4 regions of the Bacillus sp. XF8 genome follow, and region 4 is predicted to be linked to each of the others. Evidence: riboswitches for the same ligand, from Rfam matches in the RefSeq annotation. Region 4 holds a riboswitch; each other region holds the start of a gene.
What was found. A riboswitch is a leader RNA that binds a small molecule or an ion and turns the genes downstream of it on or off. The one in region 4 is predicted to bind S-adenosylmethionine.
Positions count from the first base shown of each region.

Region 1: linked by a shared signal. The riboswitch ahead of J4P91_RS19290 (peptide ABC transporter substrate-binding protein) and the one ahead of J4P91_RS17685 (hypothetical protein) in region 4 are both predicted to bind S-adenosylmethionine.
Region 2: linked by a shared signal. The riboswitch ahead of mtnK (S-methyl-5-thioribose kinase) and the one ahead of J4P91_RS17685 (hypothetical protein) in region 4 are both predicted to bind S-adenosylmethionine.
Region 3: linked by a shared signal. The riboswitch ahead of J4P91_RS01435 (YezD family protein) and the one ahead of J4P91_RS17685 (hypothetical protein) in region 4 are both predicted to bind S-adenosylmethionine.

Region 1 covers NZ_JAGDQK010000033.1:23,616-28,554, reverse strand. The annotation lists gene J4P91_RS19305 (GRP family sugar transporter) at 1-219, shown strand, start outside; gene proC (pyrroline-5-carboxylate reductase) at 378-1,181, shown strand; gene J4P91_RS19295 (aldo/keto reductase) at 1,183-2,016, shown strand; SAM riboswitch class I at 2,181-2,285, shown strand; gene J4P91_RS19290 (peptide ABC transporter substrate-binding protein) at 2,432-4,072, shown strand; gene J4P91_RS19285 (YhgE/Pip domain-containing protein) at 4,155-4,939, opposite strand, start outside.
Region 2 covers NZ_JAGDQK010000004.1:67,043-71,981, reverse strand. The annotation lists gene J4P91_RS04565 (pyridoxal phosphate-dependent aminotransferase) at 1-139, opposite strand, end outside; partial or broken gene J4P91_RS04560 (carbon-nitrogen family hydrolase) at 154-1,021, shown strand; SAM riboswitch class I at 1,095-1,236, shown strand; gene mtnK (S-methyl-5-thioribose kinase) at 1,327-2,508, shown strand; gene mtnA (S-methyl-5-thioribose-1-phosphate isomerase) at 2,505-3,560, shown strand; gene J4P91_RS04545 (YvrJ family protein) at 3,637-3,798, shown strand; gene J4P91_RS04540 (3-hydroxybutyrate dehydrogenase) at 3,852-4,628, opposite strand; gene J4P91_RS04535 (PadR family transcriptional regulator) at 4,794-4,939, shown strand, end outside.
Region 3 covers NZ_JAGDQK010000002.1:189,297-194,235, reverse strand. The annotation lists gene J4P91_RS01455 (nitrite/sulfite reductase) at 1-738, opposite strand, end outside; gene cysC (adenylyl-sulfate kinase) at 750-1,343, opposite strand; gene sat (sulfate adenylyltransferase) at 1,356-2,492, opposite strand; gene J4P91_RS01440 (phosphoadenylyl-sulfate reductase) at 2,538-3,242, opposite strand; gene J4P91_RS01435 (YezD family protein) at 3,327-3,470, opposite strand; SAM riboswitch class I at 3,540-3,647, opposite strand; gene lysA (diaminopimelate decarboxylase) at 3,762-4,939, opposite strand, start outside.
Region 4 covers NZ_JAGDQK010000028.1:51,409-56,347, forward strand. The annotation lists gene J4P91_RS17665 (serine hydrolase domain-containing protein) at 1-389, shown strand, start outside; gene J4P91_RS17670 (DUF2269 family protein) at 563-1,078, opposite strand; gene J4P91_RS17675 (group-specific protein) at 2,130-2,495, opposite strand; gene J4P91_RS17680 (NAD(P)H-dependent oxidoreductase) at 2,492-3,067, opposite strand; gene J4P91_RS17685 (hypothetical protein) at 3,354-3,614, opposite strand; SAM riboswitch class I at 3,715-3,813, opposite strand; gene J4P91_RS17690 (hypothetical protein) at 3,945-4,136, shown strand; gene J4P91_RS17695 (YwiC-like family protein) at 4,183-4,893, opposite strand.

The sequences.
Region 1 (4,939 bases), on a different contig from region 4:
CTACTTTGGGGAACAGGTAACTTATTCTTACTTCTTTCTTTACCAAAAGTTGGAGTGGCAACAAGTTTCCCACTATCACAAACTGGTATCGTTATCTCAACATTCGGTGCAATTGTCTTCTTAGGCGAAAAGAAAACAAAGCGCCAAATGGTATTTATTGCACTAGGTAGTGTTCTAATTATCGGCGGTGCTGTTCTACTTGGTATGACAAAAGCATAATTACACAAGCTATGAATCAAACCCCCGAAGCATATCTGCTTCGGGGGTTTCCTATTATTGATTATTAAAATCTCTTTATAAGACTTTTCTTTTTACAAAAATCTCTCCAAAATGTTATCGTTTTTATAACATATTCTAAGCAGGAAGGAATAAAGGATATGCCAAAGAAAAATAGAATTTTATTTATTGGTGCTGGTCGTATGGCGGAAGCAATCTTCGCCGGACTGCTCAAAACAAGTAATGAATACATCGAAGAAATTATTGTATCCAATCGAAGTAATATAGAGAAACTTAAGCAATTAGAGAAAAAATATGACATCTCAATTACAAATGATTGGAAAAAGCACATTAAAAATGCAGATACCATTGTTTTAGCGATGCCACCAGCTGCACATGAACAGTTATTAGCGGAGTTATCACCTCTCCTAACCCATCAGTTTGTTGTAACAGTTGCTGCAGGAATTGGTCCATCTTATTTAGAAGAAAAACTCCCTCAAGGTACACCTGTTGCCTGGATTATGCCAAATACAGCTGCAACAATTGGAAAGTCTATTTCTCTATATACAATGGGACGTTTCGTAAATGATGGGCATCAAGAAACACTGCAACTACTCTTAAAGGGAATTGGCACAGCACAGCTCTGCACGGAAGAAGAAGTTCATCAGCTAACCGCTGTTACTGGAAGTGCGCCTGCCTTCCTTTACCACTTTGCTGAAGGTTTAATTGAAGCAACAAAAAGCTATGGAATCGATGAAGCAACATCAAAACACCTTGTTATTCAAATGATCGCTGGCTCTGCTGCTATGCTCGAGCAAGAACAAGATCCGGCTATGCTTCGTGAACAAGTAACAACACCAGGTGGTTCAACTGCAGAAGGTTTAAAGGTTTTATATGAATATAATTTTTCAAAGATGATTCACCAAGCAATTGAATCAACAAATAAAAAAGCTAGGGGGAATTAATATGACAGTAAAAAGCTTACACGATTACACAACATTACATAATGGAGTAAAGATGCCTTGGTTTGGCTTAGGTGTTTTTAAAGTTGAAGAGGGCTCAGAAGTAATCGACTCTGTAAAAGCAGCCATAAAAAACGGATATCGTAGCATCGATACAGCTGCCATTTATAAAAATGAAGAAGGCGTTGGACAAGCAATTCGAGAATCCGGTATGCCACGTGAAGAATTATTTATCACATCAAAGGTATGGAATAGCGATCAAGGTTATGAGTCAACATTACAAGCTTTCGAAACAACATTACAAAAATTAGGCTTGGAATATTTAGATTTATACTTAGTGCATTGGCCTGTAAAAGGGAAATACACTGAAACGTGGAAAGCACTAGAAAAACTTTATAAAGATGGCCGTGTTCGTGCAATCGGTGTGAGTAATTTTCACATCCATCATCTACAAGATGTATTAGAAATCGCTGAAATTAAACCAATGATTAACCAAGTGGAATATCACCCACGCTTAACACAAGAAGAGCTTCATGCTTTCTGTAAAGAACATAACATTCAGCTTGAAGCTTGGTCACCATTAATGCAAGGGCAATTACTTGACCATCCGACATTACAAGAAATTGCTACAAAATATAACAAATCCACAGCACAAATCATTTTACGCTGGGATCTGCAAAACGAAGTTGTAACTATTCCTAAATCCATTAAAGAACACCGCATTATCGAAAATGCAAACATCTTTGATTTTGAATTAAGCGCTGAAGATATGAAAGCCATTCAGTCATTAAATGAAAATCACCGTGTTGGTCCAGACCCTGATAATTTCGATTTTTAAAATGAGAGTCACTGTGTAATTGCACAGTGACCTTTCTTTTTGTATCACCACTTAAAAAACTGAAAATTTAAATTATATTTTGTTTCATTGACAGTTCATTCTCCCAGGTGTAATATTTTGAATAATCAAAGAAACAAAAAATAATACGACTTATTTGTTTACTCATTGTATCAAGAGAGGTGGAGGGACTGGCCCTTTGAAACCTCGGCAACAGGTTCACTTTGAATACTGTGCCACTTCCTGCAAGCTTTACGCTTGAAAGATAGAATGAGGGACTTCGTTTATATACAGGTACATGTCTTATAAACAAAATTCCCTCTTTCTCGATAAGAAAAGAGGGATTTTTTCTTTCCCTCATAAATTGTTCAACACTCATTTTTTGAAAATAACTAAACAATTTAGGGAGGAATTCAAAATGAAAAAGAAATTTGTACCCACTGTAGCATCAGTTTTAGGAGCAAGTATTTTATTAACAGGGTGCGGTAGCTATAAAGATGATGCAAGCGGAGCGAAAGCAAAAGATAAAGCTCCTGATAAACAAGTATTGAACTTAGCTACTGGCACAGAAATCCGTACAATGGACACTGCTCGTGCTACAGATACTGACTCTGGCCAAGTAATGAGAAACGTATTTGAAGGCCTATATAATCTTGGTGAGGGAAATAAGCCTGTTCCTGGTGTTGCAAAGTCTCATGAGGTAAGTCCCGATAAAACAAAATATACATTCCATTTACGAGATTCAAAATGGTCAAACGGTACTCCCGTTACAGCAAAAGATTTTGTCTTTGCTTGGCAACGTGCAGTTGACCCAGCGACCGCTTCTGAATACGCATTTCTATTCTTTGATATAAAAAATGCGAAAAAGATCAATAATAAAGAACTTCCAGCTGATCAGCTTGGGGTAAAAGCAATCGATGACCACACTTTTGAAGTAGAATTAGAGCGCCCTGTTCCCTACTTTATTAGCTTAACGGCGTTCCCAACATTCTTACCAATTAATGAAGAGTTCTTCAAATCTCAAGGGGATAAATATGCATTAGAAGATAATACAATTATATATAATGGGGCCTTTACATTAAGTGATTGGAAACATGAACAAAGCTTTAAATTTAAGAAGAATCCTGACTATTGGGATAAGGATACTGTGAAAATTGAAGAAATTAACTTTAATATCGTTAAAGATCATTCAACGGCAGTTAATTTATATGAATCCAAACAAATTGATCGTCTTACTTTAACATCTGATCTTGTTGATAAATATCGCAAAGATAGTAACTTTAAAGAACGTCCGGATGTTGGGGTACAATTCGTACGTATGAACCAAAAAAATAAAACATTACAAAATGTAAATGTCCGCCAAGCTATTGATAAATCAATAGATAAAAAAGCATTTGTAAATGTTCTTTTAAATGACGGTTCTCTCCCAGCATATTCTTTAATTCCAAAGAACTTTGCAAAAGGACCAAACGGGAAAGACTTCCGGGAGGAGAACGGTAATTTAACGAAGGAAAATACAAAAGATGCACAGAAATTCTGGAAACAAGCAAAACAAGAATTAGGCTCAGATAAAATTTCAATTGAATTATTAACAAGTGATAATGACCTTTCTAGAAAAACAGGTGAATATTTAAAAGAACAACTAGAAAAAAACTTAGAAGGTTTAACAATAAACGTGAAGCCTCAACCACGCAAACAACAAGTCACATTATTATTACAAGGAAATTATGATATTGCTGTCGATGGTTGGAGTCCTGATTTTGCTGATCCGATTACATTCTTAGAGTTATTTACAACTGATAACTCATACAACTTAGATCACTACTCTAATAAAGAATTTGATGATTTAATTCAAAAAGTTAAAACTGACTTAGCTGGTGATGAAAAAGCACGCTGGGAAGCTTTAAAACAAGCAGAAAAAATCTTATTTAAAGATGCTGTTATTTCTCCTCTATACCAAAATGGTACATCTTACTTAGAACGTTCTTATGTAAAAGGGATCATTGAAGTTGATTTCGCAGGACCTCTTAACTTCAAATGGGCTAAAATTGAAAAGTAATCTACCCTTGCAGAATTTCATTTTAGCAAAAGCTTCAATTATAAGAGAAACAGGGTGTCCTTCAAAAGGATACCCTGTTTCTTTATGCTGCTTTTACTAAAGGCCTTTTTCCCTTTAATACAAATGATATCCCTACAGCAACTAAAGCTACAATTTGTGTAATGACAATTATAAATAATAGAGAAATAATATTCCCTTTTAAATTTCCACCACCAAATATTATTGTATAATAACCATTCGCAGCGTACGTGGCGGGAAATAATTCACCGATTGTTTGATATGTTTTTGATAACATTGCATGTGGTACCATCACACCGGAGCTTACGAGCTGCAAAGAAAGTGAAATAATATTAAAAAGCATGCCCACATTTCCAAATAAGGTGATAAACATTTGAGTTATTGATAGGAAAGCAAAGAAGACAATTGTTTGAAATACCCCTACATTCCATACCATTTCTTGCACCCCAATTTGAAATCCTTTCATTAAGCCAATTGTAATGCACGCAAGTAGAATGGATACTACACCGTTAATCACCTGTCGTGAAAAAAAATTGCTCCAACCTCCCTCTACTTGTTTTGCCACTTTAGATAACTCCATGCTCATAATCATTGCTCCTACAAATGAAGCTAACACAATCATAAGCGGCACCATATTTACGGAGAATCCTTTTGCATCATTCACTTTATGAACTGTAAATCCAACTGAATCTTCTGTTAAACCTTTTATTGCTTCTATACCCTCTGATCCCATAGTCTGTAATTTTCCAGTAATCGCTTGCCGTTTATAACCTGCTACCTCTTTATTTACATTGTCATGAACTTGTTTCGCAATGCCTTCCATCATCTGCTTTGCCATCATAGAGTTTG
Region 2 (4,939 bases), on a different contig from region 4:
TTGGTTGATCTGGGTTGCCTTGTCCTAGATTGATAACATCGTGACCTGCTTCAACTACTTTGTTAACTTTTGCAACAAGTGAAGCGAAAAACTGTGTTGGTAATGATGTTACAATCTCGGAAGGTTGAAAATGTTTCATACTTTCCACCTCTTTTGAAAGTTGTTACAATTCTAGTGACAAATAATATAACCTTTCCAAGTTTTTGTAAAGAAAAAAATAATTGAAAATGGGGCGGATAAAATGAGAGTCGCATGTATTCAAATGGATATTGCTTTTGGTGATGTGAACACAAATATTGAAAATGCAAAGAAAAAAATAGGAGAAGCGATGCAAGGAAAGCCGGACGTTATCGTATTACCAGAACTTTGGACGACTGGTTATGACCTAGAAAGACTGCCGGAAATTGCAGACGGGGAGGGGATTCAAACAAAGCAGCTTCTTTCAGAATGGGCACAGCAATATGGTGTGAATATTGTTGGTGGTTCTATTGCGAAGCAAACAAAGCATGGTGTTACGAATACGATGTATACAGTGAATCGTGAGGGGAAACTGCAAAATGAGTATAGTAAAGTTCATTTATTCCAGTTGATGAATGAACATAACTATTTAATAGCAGGTGATGAAACAGGAGAATTTACATTGGATGGTGTGCAGTGCGGTGGTGTGATTTGTTACGATATTCGTTTTCCAGAATGGATGCGTGTTCATACTGTAAGAGGGGTAAATGTATTATTCGTTGTAGCAGAGTGGCCGCTTGTTCGCTTAGCTCATTGGCGTTTACTTCTTCAAGCGAGAGCGGTTGAAAATCAATGTTATGTGGTTGCATGTAATAGAGCAGGAGAGGATCCAAATAATGTGTTTGCTGGACACTCTCTTATTGTTGATCCATGGGGAGAAATTGTAGCAGAAGCAGGAGAAGAAGAATCGATTTTACATGGGAAGCTAAACTTAGAAAAAATTAAGGAAGTACGTAAGGGAATTCCTGTTTTTGCTGATCGACGTCCAGAATTGTATAAATAAAAATGTTGACAAGTGATTTTTATTCTTGTTATAGTCTGTAGCAGAAAGTTAAAAATTCAAATAAATTTTATAACTCTTATCAAGAGCAGGTGGAGGGATTTGGCCCGATGAAACCCAGCAACCGACCGTAATACCATTGTGAGATGGGGCGCTTATGCGCCAAAAAGGCACGGTGCTAATTCCAGCAGAAAGGATAGCTTTCTGACAGATAAGAGGGGAGAAGCTAAACTTCAAACCTCTTTCTTCATGGAAAGAGGTTTTTCTTATGATGAAAAACCTCTGAATTAAAAAAGGGGGATAAGAAAATGGGATATCGTTCATTAACAGAAGAAACAGCAGTTCAGTATGTAAAAGAGCATGGATATTTTGAGGAAAATGCAAAGGTAACTTGTTATGAAATAGGAGATGGAAATTTAAATTATGTATTCCAGCTTCATGATGGGGAACGCGGTATCATTGTAAAACAAGCTCTTCCATATGCAAAAGTCGTTGGAGAAAGCTGGCCACTTTCGTTAAGAAGAGCCACCATTGAAAGTCAAGCATTGCAAGTTTTTGCAAAATATGTCCCAGAATATGTTCCGAAAGTATATGGTCATGATGAAGAATTAGCTGTGACAGTAATGGAAGATTTATCAGCTCTTACAATTACTCGTAAAGGATTGATTGAAGGGGAAGACTATCCGCTTTTATCTAGGCATATTGGCCGCTTTTTAGCATACGTTCTTTTTTATACTTCAGATTTTGGTCTATTAGCAGAAGAGAAAAGGGTGTTAGATGGAAAGTTTGTCAATCCTGATCTTTGCAAAATTACAGAAGATCTTGTGTTTACAGATCCGTTTGGAAATTATGATACAAACGATTATGAGAAAGAATTGCAGCCTGTATTAGACGAACTTTGGTGTGATAAGAAATTGAAGTTACAGGTAGCGCAGTATAAATATAAATTTTTAACGAGAAAAGAAGCATTAATTCATGGAGATTTACATACAGGTAGTATTTTTTCATCATCTTCGGAAACGAAGGTAATTGATCCGGAATTTGCAACATATGGTCCATTAGGATTTGATCTAGGTCAATTCATAGCAAATCTATTATTAAATGCGTTATCAAGAGAAGAAGAGAAACGAAATATCTTATTCTATCATATTGAAAAAACATGGAATAGTTTCGTCGAAGTATTTACAAAGTTATGGTTACTAGAAGGCGTAGAAGCATATACGAAAGAGAAACAATGGTTAGCACTTGTACTGCAAAATATTTTTAGTGATGCAGTTGGTTTTACTGGTTGCGAGATCATTCGTCGAACAATTGGATTGGCACATGTGGCAGATCTAGATGGAATTAAGGATGAGAATCGAAGAATTCAAGCTAAAAAACATGCATTATATTTAGGGCGAGAATTATTGTTACATAAAACGATAAGTGCGGATATCCGCTTATTCCAAACATTATTTCAATATATTGTATCAGGGGAGGTAAAAGCATGAGTACGATAGTTGCCGTTCCGCGCTCCATAAGCTGGAAGGGAGATTCTATTGCGTTATTAAATCAAACGAGATTACCGCATGTTGTAGAATATAAAACATTAACAACTATTGAAGATGTGTGGAAAAGTATTGTGATGTTAGAAGTGCGCGGAGCACCTGCAATTGGTATTACGGCGGCTTTTGGTTTAGCACTTGCAGCAAAAAAATATAGTGTTACGAATATCACTGACTTTGAAAAAAATTTTAAAAGAGATTGTAATTATTTAGCAACCTCACGTCCGACAGCTGTTAATTTATTTTGGGCAATTGATCGTATGAGTATCGCTATTAAGAAAGCAACAACAATTAAAGAAGCAAGAAAAATACTAGAGGAAGAGGCGCTCAAAATTCAGCAGGAAGATGAAAATGTATGCCGTAGTATTGGGGAGCATGCTTTAACTAAGTTTAAAGATGGTGACCGTGTTTTGACGATTTGTAATGCTGGAAGTATAGCTACTGCCCGTTACGGAACAGCACTAGCCCCATTTTATATTGGAAAAGAGCGTGGGCTGAATTTACACGCTTATGCATGTGAAACAAGACCTGTTTTGCAAGGAGCACGTCTTACTGCATGGGAATTGCAACAAGCTGGTATTGATGTAACGCTCATTACAGACAATATGGCAGCCCAAGCGATTCGAACAAAAAATATTGCTGCTATCATTGTAGGAGCAGATCGAATTGTTGCAAATGGTGATACAGCAAATAAAATAGGAACTTTAAATTTAGCTATACTAGCAAAATATTTTCATATTCCTTTCTATGTTGCGGCTCCGCTTTCTACATTTGATATTACGAAGAAAACAGGAGCTGAAATTGTGATTGAAGAACGCGATGAAGCTGAAGTTACAAAGGTTTTTGGGAAACGAATTGCTCCAGAGGGCGTTGGTGTATATAATCCTGCATTTGATGTAACTCCTTATAGTCTTATTACTGGAATTATTACTGAAAAGGGAATTTTACAAGGGGATTATGCTGTAGAGATTGCTTCATTATTTGAAAAAACAAGCTAATGTGTAGTAGCTTGTTTTTTTACTGCCCGATTTCCTTTCTTTTGCTTATTTATTTAAAAGAAAGGAGGGGAAATAGATGGAGGAATGGATATCTATGATCGGTAATGTTGGGTTTCCAATTGTTGTAACGCTATATTTATTGCATCGTATTGAAAGTAAATTAGATGGTGTAATTGTTGCGATAGAGAAATTACCACAACAGATGACAAGATATGAAGCTCCGCATGAAACGAAGTGAAGAAAAAGGCTTATGCGCCCTAGGGCATAAGCCTTTTTCATAATTAAGAACAGCTACTGTGCTGTATAGCCTCCATCAATGACAACAGCCTGACCAGTTATTCCTTTTGTTTTTTCACTTGCTAAAAATAAAGCATAGTCAGCAATTTCCTCTACAGCTAGCAATCGTTTTTGTGGTACGAGTGGATAAATAACATCTTCTAATACACGCTCTAGTGGAACATTTCTTGTTGTTGCTAAATCTTGGAGTTGGTTTCGAACAAGCGGTGTATCAACATAGCCGGGGCAGAGCGCATTTACTGTAATCCCATGTGTAGCTCCCTCTAAAGCGGCAACCTTTGTTAAACCAATTACACCATGTTTCGCACTATTATAGGCAGCTTTTCCAGCGAAGCCGACGAGTCCATTAATAGAGGCAACATTAATAATGCGTCCATACTTTTGCTTTTTCATAATTGGAAAAGCATGTTTTATTGCGATAAAAGGTGCAATTTGCATAATTTTAATAAGAAGTTCAAACTTATCGGTTGGGAATTCTTCAATTGGCGAGACGTGTTGCATACCAGCATTATTTATTAATACATCAAGTGAGCCGAATTTTGTAACAGTTTCAGAAATAGCTTCGGATATTTCTTGCTCAGATGTAACATCACATCTTAGTCCTATTGCTTCATATCCTTTCCTGCATAATTGTTCAGCCGCTTCCTTCGCACGATCTTCAAGGCGATCACTAATCACCACTTTTGCTCCTTCTTTCGCAAAAGCATTTCCCATTTCATAACCTATTCCACTTGCAGCACCTGTTAAAAAGACGACACGATTTGAAAGCATGATGAGAGCACTCCCTTATATATAAGATTTGTCTTATTGCTCTATTTAGAGGGAATGCAATGAAAATCCTGCAAAGATTTGGAAAAGATATATCGGACTATTTTGTAAAGTAAGATACTTACGCTTATCTATCTTGTAAAACAAGGTAGAGGGAGGATTCGGATTATGTCGAAAAGTCAAATGCTGAAAGGGATTTTAGAAGGGTGTCTCCTTGGCATCATTTCTGAAGGCGAAATATATGGCTATGAAATGAGTGAAAAGCTAGCCAAGTATGGTTTCACAATGGCAAGTGAAGGAAGTATTTATCCGTT
Region 3 (4,939 bases), on a different contig from region 4:
CGACTTCACTTGCTCAGGAAGAATAAATAAATCTAACTCCTGCGCTAAATACGGACGGGCAGATAATCCACCGCCTACTCGCAGATGAAATCCTTCCACGGTTTTTCCATCAATCTCTTTTGTAGCCGGAGTAAAGGCAGCACAGTTAATTTCAGCATTTGCTGCATTATATACGTTTGTGCTAATTGACATTTTAAACTTTCGAGGCAAATTCGAAAATTCGTCATTATGTTGGAAGAACTCATATACCTCTTTTACAATTGGTGCTGTATCAAATAATTCATCACCATCAATACCAGCGAGAGGGTTCCCAATAATATTTCTTGTAATATCACCACAAGCTCCGGCTGTTGATAATCCTACTTTTTCTAAGCGGTTAAAAATATCTGGTATTTGACCAATTTCAAGCCAATGGAATTGAATCGCCTGTCTTGTAGTAATATCAAGAACATCACGACCATAATCTTCCGCAATCGAAGCCAATACCTCCACTTGTTCATTCGTTAAAATACCAGAAGGAATATTAACGCGCATCATAAAGTACCCTGCTTCTTTTGGGCGCTGTAAATATAACCCCGCCCATTTAAAGGAATCCCACTCTTCTTTCGGAATAGAATCAAATCCATTTTCAGCATAATACGGAATCGCTTTAAAGATTTCCAATCCATCTTTTTCTAATTTCTTCTTCTCTGTAGCATTTAACTTTTCATTGTTTGCCCACACTTTTTCATAACTCATTTTTATTCCCCCTATATAAAGCTACGCTCTTGTAAGTAACCGATAATTTGTTCTGCACATTGTTCGATTGAATAAATATGTGTTTCTACCACTACTTCTGCCTCTACAGGTTTTTCATATGGCGAATCAATACCGGTAAATTGCTTAATATCGCCTTGTCTCGCTTTTTTATAAAGTCCTTTTGGATCACGTTTCTCACATTCTTCTATTGGACACTTTACAAACACTTCGATAAATTCATTTTTTTCGAGAATATCTCTTACTTGTTGGCGATCCACTCGAAATGGAGAAATAAATGCTGTTAGTACAATTGTCCCTTGATCTACAAATAACTTCGCCACTTCACCAATCCGGCGAATATTTTCTGTCCGATCACTTTCGGAAAATCCTAAATCTTTATTTAAACCATGACGAATATTATCGCCATCTAGTACATAATTCCCAATATTTTTTTCGAACAATTTTCGGGCAACCGCATTTGCTACTGTTGATTTTCCAGAAGCTGATAATCCTGTGAACCAAAGTACAAAACTGTGGTGACCACTTTTCTTTCGTCTTTCCTCTTTTGAAACAGATGCTGTATGCCAAGTTATATTTACGTCCATCCTACTCTCTCCTTATTTTGTAACGACTTCTTTTTGTAAACCACGAATTAATATTTCTACAACTTCTTTACGGCTAAATTCACTTGGTGGAATTTCTCCATTTCGCAACATTTCTCTTACTTTCGTCCCTGATAAAATAACATGCTCTTCTTTACCATGCGGACATGTTTTCGTAGAAGCCATCGCTTCACATTTTGTACAGTAAAAACTATGCTCAAAGAAGAGTGGTGTAATCCCTAACTCTTCTACTGTAAAATTCGTAAAAATCTCTTGTGCTTCGTACGTACCGTAATAATTACCTACCCCAGCATGATCACGTCCCACGATGAAGTGTGTACAGCCAAAGTTTTTTCTAACCAGCGCGTGAAATATCGCTTCACGTGGCCCCGCATAACGCATTGCTGCTGGAAAAACACTTAAAAAGACACGATCACTTGGATAATAATTTTTCAAAAGCACTTCATAACTTTCCATACGTACATCAGCCGGAATATCATCTGATTTCGTTTCACCAACGAGCGGATTTAAAAATAAGCCATCTACAATTTCCAGTGCAGACTTTTGAATATATTCATGCGCACGATGAACAGGATTTCTCGTTTGAAACCCTACCACTGTTTTCCAGCCACGTTTCGCAAATTCGGCACGTGTTTCACTTGGATCTAAATGATAAGAATCAAACTTATCATTTTCAAAACGCTTCACAAGCGTAATTGTTCCCCCAACATAAATATTTGGCCTGTCATATAACTTTTTCACACCTGGATGGACAGTATCAGCCGTTTTATAAACAAGCAATGCTTCCTTTTCCTTATCCGGTGTAAAAATATCTTCTATTTGAATAACACCATACGTGATTCCTTCTTTGACAAGACGAACCTCTTCACCAATTTGAAGTTGTTCTGCCTGCTCCTCGGTTATTGGTAGTGTAATAGGTATACTCCATACATCACCGCTTACTAAACGCATTTTTTCTATAACAGATTGATAATCTTTCTCCTTTAAAAAGCCAGTAAGTGGGCTATAACCACCTGTTGCAAGAAGCTCTAAGTCACTTAAAGAAATTTTGTCCAATTCAATTTCTTTTGCAATACCTTTTGTTTCACATGTTTCATCAACACGATTTACTAATTCATTTGTTTCATTCATCTTCCTGTACGCCTCTTTCACATATATTTAAAATCAATCATGACCTTATTGAAAATGAAGGCCACATTCCGTTTTCATCTTTCCAGCCCATCGTCCGTCTCTTGAATCTCCACCTTCTCCCACAGGCAACGTACATTTTTCACACCCTATACTTGGGTAACCGACGTCGTGCAATGGATTGTAAGGTAAACCATGCTTATATACGTAACGCCATACTTCCTTCCACGTCCAATGAATAAGTGGACAAATTTTAATAGATTTGAAGCGATGGTCTTGATTGATAAACCTTGTATGTTTCCGCGTTTCAGATTGTTCCCTTCTTAGCCCTGATATCCACGCTTTTCCATTCAATAAAGATTCTTCAAGCGGTAAAATTTTTCTTAATTTACAACAGAGGTTTGGATTATGCTCCCACAGCTTATCGCCATGCTTTTTTGCTTGCTCTTCAAGCGTAAGCGATGGTTGCTTTTCAATAATTTCGAGATCCGGAAACCTTTCGCGCACTCGTTTAATTAAATCGTATGTTTCTTGAAAATGAACGTTTGTATCTAAAAATACAACTTTCGCAGATGGATTTACTTGGTTTATAAGATGTAACAAAACCATTCCCTCTACACCAAAGCTACATGCATATACAATTTCACTCTCATAATGTTTATAGGCCCACTCTAATACTTGTAACGCTCCTTTTGTTTCATCTTCCTCAGAAAAAGAAACGAAATCCTCTTTCCACATTTCATACGTCAGCATGTTTTTCCCCCTGTAACGCAAAAAGACGGTTTTAATCTAATAAAATAGATTAAAACCGCCTCTAGTTTTTCTAGTCAGCGCTTTTTACTTTAAGCGTACTTTTTCACTTTTCTCAAGCTGAATCACTTTTCCATCTTGCACAACAATTGTAATAGAACCATATTTCATATCCGCAAGCATCGTTTGAATTTTCTCAGCTACTTCGTCAAAATGTCCACGCACTCCCACGAACAGCCCCCCTTTTTATTCATAAAAAAAATCTTTTCCATTTCGAAAAGACTGTTCGGTAATATATTTACCTTATCTTTCAAAATGGATGCCATTTTGCTGGACTTAGCACCTTGCTTCTATAAGCAGGTTGCTGAGCTTCGTAGGGCCAGTTCCCTCCGCTTCTCTTGATAAGCTTTGTATTTGTATTTTATCATAATTCTGATTTTTTTCAATCCTAGTTTTCCGATATATTTTATATTTTTTATTTTTTTAAAAGGAGTTGCTCCATTTGAACAACTCCTTTTAGCATTATACAAGCTCTTTTATACGTATGCGATCGTTCCCAATTATGTTTTCATATGTTTCTCGTTCAACAACCACTTGTGATGTTCCACCTTTTGCAAATACTACAGCCGGTCTGCGAATACGATTGTAATTATTCGCCATAGAATATCCATATGCTCCGGTACAAGAGATCGCTAACAAATCTGCTGAAGCAACTTGCGGCAGTTTTATATCCCAAATAAGCATATCCCCACTCTCACAACACTTTCCAGCAATCGAAACAACTTCTTCAGCCTCTTCTTTTCCTCGATTTGCTAACATTGCCTCATAACGCGCTCCATATAAAGCTGGTCTTAAATTATCTGTCATTCCCCCATCGACTGACACATATTTACGAATACCCGGAATATCTTTTACAGCTCCCACTGTATAAATTGTTGTTCCTGCATCCCCAACAATACTACGCCCTGGTTCAATCCATATTTCTGGAAGAGGATAATTATTTCGTGTAAATTGGTCTCTCACTGCCTCGGTTACAGCATGCACATATGTTTCAAGTGTAAGTGGTGTATCTGCTTCCGTATAGCGAATTCCAAAACCTCCGCCGACGTTTAACACTGTTACAACATAACCAGTCTGTTCTCTTATCTCTTCTAAAAAGTTATGCAATACTTCGATCGCCCGAACAAATCCTGCTGTTTCAAAAATTTGTGATCCAATATGTGAATGAATACCTAACACATTATAATTTGATTTCTCTAACGCTATTTGAATCGCCTGCATTGCCTGGCCGGTAGAAACTCCAAAACCGAATTTCGAATCATCTTGCCCTGTTGTAATATATTCATGTGTATGCGCTTCTACTCCAGGTGTAACTCGGATTAATATATTTACAATTTTTCCATACTGCTGTGCTAAGTCATGTAATATTTCCATTTCAAAGAAATTATCTACCACAAAGCAGCCAATATCTGCTTGCAGCGCCATTATAATCTCTTCTTCCGTTTTATTATTACCATGAAAATGAATGCGTGATGCAGGAAAACCAGCTTGCAAAGCAGTGTACAATTCGCCTCCAGAAACAACATCTAAAGACATATTTTCTTCACGAGCTACTCGGCACATCTCCATGCACAAGAACGCTTTACTTGCATACGCTACTTGGTAAGAGAACCCACTTTCCTGGAAAGCACGATGAAATG
Region 4 (4,939 bases):
GAGTTGAACAAGCGAGCGCCGGTTTAAACGCCACTGCAAGAGATATGGCTAAGTTTGGTCAATTGATTTTAAATAACGGTCGTTACAATGGCGCACAAGTTCTTCCTTCCTCTATTTCAGAAAGTATAAAAAACATACAAGAAAATGAGCTACCAATCGGGCCAGGTGCATCTATTTCTTATCATAATCAATGGTGGATTCCCCACAATGAACAAGGTGCCTTTGAAGTGTTAGGAAGCTATGGGCAATGCCTCTATATAGATCCAAAAGCAAATATGGTGATTGTACATTTTTCCTCAGATGCTGAACCAAGTAGCGATGTTCATGCAACTTATTCAAATATGTATGTACAAATTGCAAAACATTTAGAAAAGCTTTCACAGAAGTGAAAGCTTTTCTTCATTTTTATTTGAATCGAAATCATGTAAAATAGTTCGTTTTTTATGATTTGGTTTTACTTTAGAGTACAAAATTCCACTATGTATTAATTAGATAATAAAATCACGAAAAGCATGGTTATGTTTAACCATGCTTTTCGTGTTTCGATTTACAAAACTACATATTAACTTTCCTGTTTCAATTGAAGTTTTTTCTTTCTCCAAGGTTTTAAATAGGAAATAATAAATATGAAAATAGTAACAACAACTTGAAAATAGACTGCATATTGTCTGATCGCATGATTTTGAATGAAAACCGGATTACTTAAAGCTAATTCTTTTTGCGTTTCCAATAATTCCATATTGGCTACCATCAATTTGTCTATTACAAAAATTCCAACAAACGTTTGGATCATATAAAGAACAAATTTCACCCCAACCCATCTATACTTAAAAAACCCCCAATTGGTGAAAAATCCGTATGTAAAACCGATTAGTAAAGTTCCAATTGCTCCCCATCTAACAACATTATCACTAATTACGATAAGTGTTTTATAACTGAGATAGGACTCGTTATATTTTGTCATATCAAGATGAAGATTTAGCGCCAATGAACTCAAAATTCCCCCAAAGAATAATACTACTAGAAAAACATGAATAATTTTGAGCCACCTCATGCCATTAGGTCCTATTTTTCTCATTCTCTATACCTCCAAACTACTCTATTGCTTTTTAGAAAAATATTTCTATACGTTAATACCAACAGATGTCGTCACTGTATTAGCACTATTCATTATAATAAGAGCAAAATCATTTTATAATGTGCCACAGTCTTAATTGTCCCTACTTCTATGGTCTTATTTTTAAAATGGTAATTATCTTTATATCAAATCCTTTATAAAAAAGATAACAGACGTAAAAACTGTTACCTTTTATCTCATACAGATTATTTCTCTTCATGTATTTGTTAAGCTTTACAATGAAGTTGAAGTTTCTACTTTGAATTCGAATCCAATGGTTTTAAATCTTATCAAAGCTGTCGTACACTGACAAAATTGTAAGATCCGATTAGTTTAAATTCTAAGTAAATAACAAATTTTTCTTTTAAAATAGATTTTATTAAAAGGCTCTATTAAAGTTCAATGTTGATATTAGGCGTAAAAATAGAACTTCCAATTTAATGAAAGTTCTATTTTTAATTATTTGCTTATTAAACTAACGCCCCGTTACTTTAAGTGTAAATCTTCACAAACTTATTCATCGCAATATATAACTGTTGTTAAATAACGATATCACTGTAATAAAGCATAAAAAAAACATCTAAAACTTTAATATGGAGTACACCTTTAAGTCCTTATGTTCCCCTTTAACATACATTTAAAATTGTTTTATAATCATTCGCTGTTCCTTTTCTATTTTTCATAAAAATGCTCCTTTTTCTTCTTTATCACCCTTCTTTCGTTTACTTATTTTATGATTTTTTCCGTATAGCTCCAACCCATATATGATTTTATATTTTCACTCTTCTCCATCTTCATTAACTTTTTTACACCCTATCTAAATAAAAAAATGACTAAACAACTAAAAAACTTCCTATATATCGTTTGTCAGAAGTAGAGTGTTCTTAGAAGAAAAATGAAATAATATTATTATTTCTACACAATCTCAACAAAAACGAAAAGGCCTCTTATTTTCCTCCACTTATCTGAAAACGATATAACTTAGTTTTATACTAGCTTTTTTACATAATAACTATGGCAGTAATTCATTGTTTTCTATACATCTTATTACATCTCCCCATTCCTCATAGGAAAGATTTAATCTTCTATATGTAAATAACGTCGTACAAACAGTTTCAATTATCGCTGGATTATTTCGCAAAAAATCCCACCTTAACACTCTCGGTACATCATACTTTTTGTACTCTTTGCTTTCCTTGATGATCCCATCAACTTCTCGTTCACAAATTCCCCTTACTAAATAATCTGCTCTTAATTCTTGGTATACCTTTTTAAACGATTCATTATGATGTTTCAATTGAAGTAAACAAACGATATACGTACGAAACAAATCATCATTCCGATTACAGCATCTCAATATATTTTCTACTTCACTCATAATTTTTTAGCCTTTTCTTGTATTTCTAAAAGCCACTTTTCACGTTTTGTTTCCTTACTTGTTTTTACAGACTGAAAGGCAGAACGTTTTATTTGGCGTATACCACAAAATCCTAAAATACCCTTTTTCATAATCACCCAATCTGCAGAGCGATATAAGAGTGCCACGTACCATAACGGTGAATCTAAAGTATTAATAACCCATGCCGTTTTCCCTATAAGCAATCCTTTCGGCATTACACCTTCATATCTATATGCAAACCCCGCAGCAAAAACACAATCGATAAAACCTTTTAAAATGGCAGGCATTCCCCACCACCAAATTGGATAAATAAAAATTAAAAAATCTGCTTCCTTGATTAATGTTCTGTATTTCTCTGTCTCTTCTTCATACGCTAAATCACGTCTTCTCTTATCCTCATTAAAAACAAGTACTGGGTTAAATTGTTCCTTATGTAAATCAAGTAATATAACCGAATGATTTGTTTCTTGAAGTCCTCTTTGCACATGTTCTAAAATGGATGCATTGAAACTAGATGGATTAGGATGTGCATATATGATGAGTATGTTCACCTTTTAACAACCCCTTTCCTTAAATTCCCTTTTGACTTCCGAAAGGTTGCGTGATATTCTAATACATGTCAAGTGGCAAGCCCATTTGACAAACCAACTGACACCTACTCGGCGAAGGTGTCTCTTTTCGTTTCTAGCCGAATGAAATGCCTCTTTCAGGGCATATTCAACTTTTGACACTACACACTCAACACCATTCCCTTGTATCAGGCTGCTTCTGCAGTCTTTTACTCTACATACATTTTAAATTTTCAGATATATTATAACATAAAAAAGAGAGACTAAACTAGCTCCCTTTTCTCGCCTTATAATATACCCCTTTTTCAGCATAGTGGTATTCATCATTAGCTAAAGTAATTTTCCCATCCAGTTTCAGTTCGTCTAATAACCTTGATAAATAAAATTGGTGTAACATTTTTTTCGTGAATTTTCCTTCATGATGCGAAACGATATGTTCTTGAATATCTAATAATGATATGGGTTTATCTTGCTCTATCATATATTCATATACTGCATTACGCAGCTTTACGTATTTTTCAAGTGTCACAGTACAATTGCAACCCCTTTCTTCTTATTCTGTTGTTTTTAGAATCGGTTTTTTTACAATAAAAAAACCTCTTCGATAAGAAGAAGTTACATATATCTTCGTCTTATCTCCCAGAACAAATATGTTCTGCTGGAATTAGCACCTGCATCGCGGTTGCTGGGTTTCATCGGGCCAGTCCCTCCACCTCTCTGGATAAGAAAATATTCACTTTATATCTTACTATAGCTACTTCTATTGTAATTGTCAAACAATATAAAATAACCGCAATGAGTAATATTTTCTTTTCTAACGCCCATACTAAAATTGTATGTAGAAAAGGAGGAAAATATGATGAATAAAAATGCTCGTGGATATGTTCAAGATTCTTATCATTCTTTGCATGAAGCAAAACAATCTTTAGAAAATGCATTGCAAACAGTCGAAAAAAGCGGTAATCGAGAACGAATCGAAAAATCTCTCCAGGCTGTAGAACATGCTTTACAAACATGTGATCATACGGTTCATATTTTAGAACAAAAATAGATACTTCCCATCTCTTTACTGGATGGGAAGTATCTCAAATGGCATACTACAACAGTATTGCCGTTACAATTAAAAAATATACAGAATTAACGATTTCTAAAACCCCAACTTTTAATATAGATATCTTTTTACCATACAAGACGATTGCACGAACTAGGCTTGGTATAAACACAAGGGAAAGCCATGGATTTACCACTAAAGAGGCAATGATTAAGAGAATATGATAGCCCCATGAAACATAACGGTAAGTAGGGTTATTCTTTTCACGTATCATTGTTTTCACATAAAATGTACTGCCTAAAAAGTATAGAAAAGAAATACCTGCAATTCCAAAAGCTATTTCATCAACTGTTTTCATCGAAAAATAATAACTAATCAAACCACCTATGCAAAAAATGAGTATTGCACAAATATCATTTACTAAAGCTCGCTCCTTTTTTTGACGGGCGAAATATATATTCACCATAAAGAGCGGAATCATAATAGCTGCGAAGAAAAGAATTCTCCATTCGTATAGTAAAGATAGTATCCCGAAAACACATGCAATCATAAAATAAGTAATTGCGGAATGTAAAAATTCTTTCTTTCGTGTTTGCTTCATGTACATTAAAAATGGATACGTTGCTAAATAGATACATAACCAAGCGATAAAGAGCGGAATATGATATAAAGTAGATTTACCAAGTAGAACACTAAGTATAAATGGAATCAGCAGCATCCCCCATGCACCGTGCTGCTTTGGAACAACTAGCTTCATGAATATGGCATCTCCTCTTTGAAATTTTTTCTCATTTACTATTATA